Regions from separate parts of the Methylobacterium sp. PvR107 genome, predicted to be linked through region 1. Evidence: predicted binding sites of a transcription regulator. Region 1 holds the regulator's gene; the other holds the start of a gene.
The links. The regulator PhoB, encoded in region 1, activates phosphate uptake and scavenging genes when phosphate is short. The targets are predictions, from matches to a motif close to TGTCATNNANCTGTCAT.
Positions count from the first base shown of each region.

Region 2: the regulator PhoB is predicted to act here: its motif matches at 1,442-1,458, upstream of JOE48_RS20895 (calcineurin-like phosphoesterase family protein).

Region 1 covers NZ_JAFIBW010000001.1:1,029,292-1,032,699, reverse strand. Annotated here, with positions in the region: gene phoU (phosphate signaling complex protein PhoU) at 1-690, shown strand, start outside; gene phoB (phosphate regulon transcriptional regulator PhoB) at 876-1,571, shown strand; gene JOE48_RS04715 (protein-disulfide reductase DsbD) at 1,747-3,408, opposite strand, start outside.
Region 2 covers NZ_JAFIBW010000001.1:4,431,541-4,434,948, reverse strand. Annotated here, with positions in the region: gene JOE48_RS20895 (calcineurin-like phosphoesterase family protein) at 1-1,399, opposite strand, end outside; gene JOE48_RS20890 (murein L,D-transpeptidase) at 1,555-2,853, opposite strand; gene JOE48_RS20885 (hypothetical protein) at 3,083-3,408, shown strand, end outside.

The sequences.
Region 1 (3,408 bases):
ACCGACCTGGAGAACCTGCGTCGCTCGATCTCGGAGATGGGCGGCGTGGCCGAGAAGATGACCGCGGAGGCGACCGATGCCCTCGTGCGCCGGGACGACACACTCGCCCAGGCGGTGATCCTCGCCGACAAGCGCCTCGACGCGCTGCAGCGGGACATCGAGGAGCGCGCGGTTCTGCTGATCGCCCGGCGCCAGCCCCTGGCCATCGATCTGCGCGAGACCATCTCGGCGATCCGCGTCTCCGGCGACCTCGAGCGGATCGGCGACCTCGCCAAGAACGTGGCCAAGCGGGTTGTCGCGATCTCCGATCAGGCGCCGGCCCAGAAGATCGTGCTCGGCGTGCGCCACATGAGCGACCTCGCCGAAGGCCAGCTCAAGGATGTGCTCGACGCCTATGCGAGCCGCGATATCGAATCGGCCCACGATGTCTGGGAGCGCGACGGTGAGATCGACGCCCTGTACAATTCGCTGTTCCGCGAGCTCCTGACCTACATGATGGAGGATCCGCGTAACATCTCATTCTGCACGCATCTGCTGTTCTGCGCCAAGAACGTCGAGCGCATCGGCGACCACACCACCAACATCGCCGAGACGATCCACTATCTCGCCACCGGCGAGACGCTAGCGGGTGATCGGCCAAAGAACGACGCGTCGAACTACGCGACCGTGGACGGGGTGCAGGCTCCGTAGGCGAGCCGTCCCCGATTCACGCCCGGCCTGCGCCCCCCAGCGGGGTACCGTCGGAGAATCGGAGGGTGCGGGTTGAGGCTGAGCGGCGCCTCCCGCATCCTCGGCCTGCACGCGCGCTCCGATGAGAGTCGGGACATCGGCAGGCCGTATGGCGCCGCCTTGGGAACGGGTCTTCGAACGTGAGCATGCAAGTCCTGATCGTTGAGGACGAGGAGGCGCTGACCACGCTGCTGCGCTACAACCTTGAGGCCGAGGGCTTCCTCGTTGACTCGGCGGCGCGCGGCGACGATGCGGAGCTGCTCCTGGCCGAGCGGATCCCCGATCTCGTCCTGCTCGACTGGATGCTGCCGGGCCTCTCGGGAATCGAGCTCTGCCGCAGGATCCGGGCGCGCCGGGAGACCGAGCGGCTGCCGGTGATCATGCTCACCGCCCGCGGCGAAGAGGGCGACCGGATCCGCGGTCTCGGCACCGGCGCCGACGATTACATCGTCAAGCCGTTCTCCGTGCCGGAGCTGCTCGCCCGGATCCGTGCGCTGCTGCGCCGGGCCAAGCCCGCCCATAGCTCGGATCGGCTGGCCGCCGGCGATCTCGAACTCGACCGCACCGGTCACCGCGTCCGCCGCGGGGGCGAGGAGTTGCATCTCGGCCCGACCGAGTTCCGGCTGCTGGAATTCCTGATGCTGGCTCCAGGCCGGGTCTTCTCCCGCGAGCAGCTCCTCGACGGGGTCTGGGGCCACGACGTCTATATCGACGAGCGCACCGTGGACGTGCATGTCGGGCGCCTGCGCAAGGCGCTCAACGGCCCGCGCCAGACCGACCCGATCCGCACGGTCCGCGGCTCGGGCTACGCCTTCGACGAGACGTTCTCGCTCGAAGCCTGAGGCAGCCGCACGGGCTTGTCCGAAAGGAACAGCATTCGGCCCGCCGTCATCATGCGCTCAGCGAAGTGACCCAGGGCAGCGGGACGCCGGTGAGCGTGGCGCGGCTCGATTGTTCCGCTCGCGCAGACGGCGGGACGGGCGCATCGATGCTCGAGCGCCGAGCCCCCTAAAGATCTTAGCGTGCCAGCGCCGCACTCCGGCCGGACGCGGCCGGAACCGCGTCCAGCGCCGCCAGAACCGTCCCTTCCGTGAGGATTTGCGGGAGAACCTGGGGCTCTCCGGTGCCGGCATAGAGAAGGTAGAGCGGCACGCCGCTGCGCCCGTACTTCTCCAACAGGCGGGTGATCTCGGGATTCTGGTTGGTCCAGTCGCCCTTCATGTAGGTCACGCCGCGCTCGGCCATCGCGGCCCGCACGGCCTTGGTGTTGAGCGAGGTCGCCTCGTTCACCGCACAGGTGATGCACCACGCCGCCGTCATGTCGATGAAGACCGGGCGGCGGGCACTCACCAGCGAGTCGAGGCGCGCCTGCGTGAACGGCTCGATCCCGTCGGCGGCGGCCTGCGCCGACGGGACCGGGCGGTCCTGCGGGAGGGTCACCGCAAGGGCCGCGACGGCGATGATCGCGAGGATTGCGGCGGCCTGGGCGATCCGACCGGCACGGGGTGCGGCGGCACGTCCGCGCTCCCACGCCCAGGCGGCGAAGGCGACCAGCACCAGCCCGATCAGCGCTGCCAGCAGCCCGCGCGGATCGACCTGCTGCGCCAGCACCCAGATCAGCCAAGCCACGGTCGCGTAGACCGGGAAGGCCAGGATCTGCTTGAGGATCTCCATCCAGGCGCCGGGCCGCGGCAGCGCCCGCAGGGCCGGCGGCCAGAGGGTCAGCGCCAGGAAGGGCAGGGCGAGTCCGAGGCCGAGGCTCGCGAACACCGCGAACGCCACGCCGGCGCTCTGGGTCAGCGCGAAGCCCACCGCCGAGCCCATGAACGGCGCCGTGCAGGGCGTGGCCACGAGCGTCGCGAGCACGCCCGTGAAGAACGAGCCGCTCAGGCCCGCGCGCCGGGCGAGCCCGTCGCCGAGGCCGGCAAGCCGGCCGCCGACATGGACGACTCCCGACAGGCTGAGGCCCATCGCAAACAGCAGATAGGCCAGCCCCGCCACCACGATCGGCGATTGCAGCTGGAAGCCCCAGCCGATCGCCGCGCCGCCGCCCTTCAGGGCAATCAGGACACCTGCGAGGCCCAGGAAGCTTGCCAGCACTCCGGCGGTGTAGGCCAGCCCATGGAGGCGGAGGCGGCCCGGGCTCTCGCCGGCATGCCGGATCAGGCCGAGAACCTTGATCGACAGGACCGGGAAGACACAGGGCATCAGGTTGAGGATCAGTCCGCCGAGGAAGGCGAAGGCCGCCGCGGTCGCGAGCGTCAGCGCGTCGAAATCGGGTGCGTTCGCCCGTGCTGCGGGCGCTTCCGGATTCGCGGCGGCGGTCGCCACCGGCAGGACCGGCTCGTCGCCATACGCGAAGGCGAGCCGGCGGGGACCCGCATCGGTGACCTCCTCGAGGGTCAGGACACCCGGAAGCGCGGCCGGCGCCGGCTCGGTCGGGCTGCTGCGGACAAGTATGAGATGCAGGCCGGCCTCATCGACCGACATCACCTGCGCGGCGGCGTTGTCGATCACCGTTTCGGAATAGGGGAAGAATGCGGCGTTCCGAATGGAATCCGCCTTGAGGCCGGTCGCCGCGAATTCGAGCCGCAGCGTCTCGCCCTGACCCGCGAGATGCAGCGGCCAGAGCGCAGGGACCGGCAGGGCGGCCCGGGCGCGGGCGAACAACGCGGAATT
Region 2 (3,408 bases), 3.4 Mb from region 1:
ACGACAGGCTGGTGCGCGGGCCGCCGTCGAAGACATTGACCACCATTGTCGTGTCGGCGAGCGCGTCCTGCGGGATCGGCGGCCGCAGACCTTGCAGGGGGCGGGTCGCCCGAATCACTTCCGGCGCGCCGGAGCGCAGCTCGCTCTCGAACAGGATCCGCATCGTCGCGTCCGGCTGTGCCTGCGCCGGGACGAAGCGCGTCGTGTAGTCGGAACCGCGGACCGAGAGGACGTGGAACCCGTTCGGCGTGCCGTCACGGCTGTCGGCCGAGGGAATGCCGGTGCGAGTGTCGGGTCCGCTCCACCAGGAACCGGACACCGCCGTCAGCACGTGATGATGATGGCGGTCGGCGAGGTAATGGTGCTCGGTGGTGTGGGTGTGGCCCGCCAGGCTCAGCACCCTGCGCCCGGCGAGAAGATCGAGGAGCGCGTCGCGGTCGACGGTCGTGCTGCGAGGATCGTCCGGCGCGGTGTCGGTGTGCAGGGGGATATGCGTCGCGAGCACGATGAGGTCGTCCCGCGGGATCTCGGCCAGAAGGTTGCGCAGGAAGGTCAGGCCGCGCGCGCCGATCTCGCCCCGGTAAGTGTTGGCGCCGACCGGAACCGGGGGCCCGAGCCACACGACGTTGTCGAGCATCACGAACCAGGCCCGGCCGTGCCGGAACGCGTAGCTCGGCGCACCGAAGACCCGCTTCCAGGTCTCCCGGCTGTGGCGGGCATCCGGGGCCTGCATGTTGAGGTCGTGGTTGCCCGGCAGGCTGTACCAGGGCAGCCCGATCCGGCCGACGAGGCGGTTCGACCGGCCGTAGAGCGACAGATCGTCGAACAGCACATCGCCGGTGGTCAGACCGAAGGCCGCGGGAATCGCCATCGCCCGGGCGATCGCCGTGTCCCGCACATGATCGAGCTCGAGCCGGGTCTCGGGCTGGGGATCGGTGAACAGGAGGACGTCGAAGTCGTCCGGCTCCTCGACGCGGGCGAGCACGAAGTCGATCGAGGCCGGCAGCGGCCCGGTGGGTGCGAGCCCCCGATAGCGCAGGTCGAGCGCGGCGGGCGTCCCGCCCGGCTGGTGGATGTACGAATGGCGCGGGACGTTGTCGGCATCGCGCGGCAGCGCATAGCCTGGCGGCTTGATCACGAAGACCGCACCGTCGCCCGGCATCGGCAGGCGGTAGCGCCCGGCATCGTCGGTGCGGACGACGTCCTGGCCATTGGAGAGGAGCACGCCCGGCAGCGGCCTCCGGTCTGCGCCGGACCCACCGGCCGCGTAGACGAAACCCGTAGCCTCTGCGCTCCCCTGCGCCGCGGCACCACCGGCGACGAGCCCCAGAGCCGCGGCGGCGACGAGGGTCTCCCGGCGGCTGAGGAAGCCGTCACCGGGTTTAGGGTCACGCGACATGGGCGGCTCCTGCACGGGTCCGCCACGGACAAGCAGATGCGTTTGACCGATGCATGACAGCAGCCCCGAAACGCGCGCGGCCCGCATCCTGCTCGAGGATACGGGCCGCGGCCTGTCGGTATCGGGTTCGACGAGTTCCGCGTCGCGCGGGACGCTTACTCCTCGTCGCCGGGCTCGAAGGATTGCGGCATCGACTCGGCGCTGGCGACCGGCGTCGGGGCGCCGATGGTCGAGGGCACGTTCACGCCGTCACGCTTGTAGATGTCGTCACGGAACTGCACGAGTCCATCCGGGGTCGACCAAGCGGTGATGTAGGTCCAGTAGACCGGCACCGGCTGGGCGATGTTCGCATCGACGCGCTTGCCGCTCTCGATCGCCTCCTCGACCTTCTGGCGATCCCAGCCGGGCGTGTCCTTCAAGAGCCACGTGATGTACTCGCGCACGTTCTGGACGCGCACGCAGCCCGACGAGATGAAGCGGAAATCGTCGCCGAACACGCCCTTGGTGTTCGTGTCATGCATGAACACGCCGTAAGGGTTCGGGATGTTGATGCGGACGATGCCCATCGAGTTGAAGTCGGCGCCCGAATCCTGCCGGTAGGTGAAGCGGGTGCCCTCGTCGGAGAACCAGTTGACCGACTTCGGCGAGACCTCCTGACCGTTCGACAGGATGCGGATCCGGTTGTCGGTGAGGTAGTTCGGATCCTTCTGCATCTTCGGGATCAGGTCCTTCTTCACGATGGAAGCCGGGACCGTCCAGGTCGGGTTGAAGTTGATCTGGGTCGCCTTCGTGTTCATGATCGGCGACTGCCGGTCGATCTTGCCCACACCCGCAGCGTGGAGCGTCACGACCTGACCGTTCTCGACGGTCTCGACCAGGGCCGCCGGGATGTTGGTGATCACGAAGCGCCGGCCCAGATCGCCCGAGTAGGAGCGCAGGCGCACGACGTTGGTCTCGAGCTGGCGCAGACGGACATCGGCCGGGACGTTCATCGCCTGCTGCGTGGCGAGGCTCATCGTGCCGGTCTGGCTGAGGCCATGGCGGGCCTGGAAGCGCTTCACGCCGGCCGCGACATAGGAATCGTACACGCCAGAACCGCCGGCCGCCGGATCGATGTCACCGGTGACGATCAAGCGCTGGCGGACGGCGGCGACGGCTGGGCCGCGCGAGCCGATCCGCAGGTGCTCGGCACCGGAAACCTGCTTCCAGCCGCCGCGGCCGACGATGTCCTTGTAGCGCTCGACCATCTGCTCGGTGGCCGAGACGGTCTGCGGCGAGAGGATCGGCACCGTCGCGCGCTGCACCTGCATCGCCGCGGGCGAGGCATAGTCCTGCGCCCATTCGGCCTGGGCGTAGCTGCCCTGGTCGCGGGCTTCGGCGGCACCGATGCCCAGCGCGCCGAGGGCGGCGACACTGAGGAGGGTGGTGAACCGGTTTTGTGCCTTCATGCGCATCGGTCGCTGGCTCTGGTCCGGAGTACGTCAGAATGTGGCGGGAGCGGATTGTCTCGGACGCCACGGTGTCGGTCTGACGTTAAGAACCCTTATCGAAGGGGCCGGAATGTGGCATCGCGGTGCGCTAGCGCACGCGGCGCCCGGGTGCGGCGCGCTGGCAACAGCCAAGGCCATACCGGTGTGGCAGTGATGCCATAGGCGTCCGGACCGGACGACGCGCGGGAGCAGCATGACAGCGGGCCTGTCCCCCACGGATCGACGCGACCGACCTTCGGCCGCTGCCCTGCGGGCGGCGATCGCCGTGCTGGCGCTCTACGCCTTCGTGCTCCAGGCTTTCCTCGGTGGGCTGATGCCGCTCCCGGCCGCGGCCGAGGGACTTTGCGCCCAGCATGCCGCGAGCGACGCGGCACCCGACAAAGCCCTGCCGCACGGTCACGGCGCTTGCTGCACGGCCGCGCAGGCCACCACCACGGCGCTTCCGGGGCGAGCGGCTTCGGCCGTCATCGTGTGGCGGACCGCGGCAGCCTCGCGCCCGGCCTGGGCGATGACCGATGG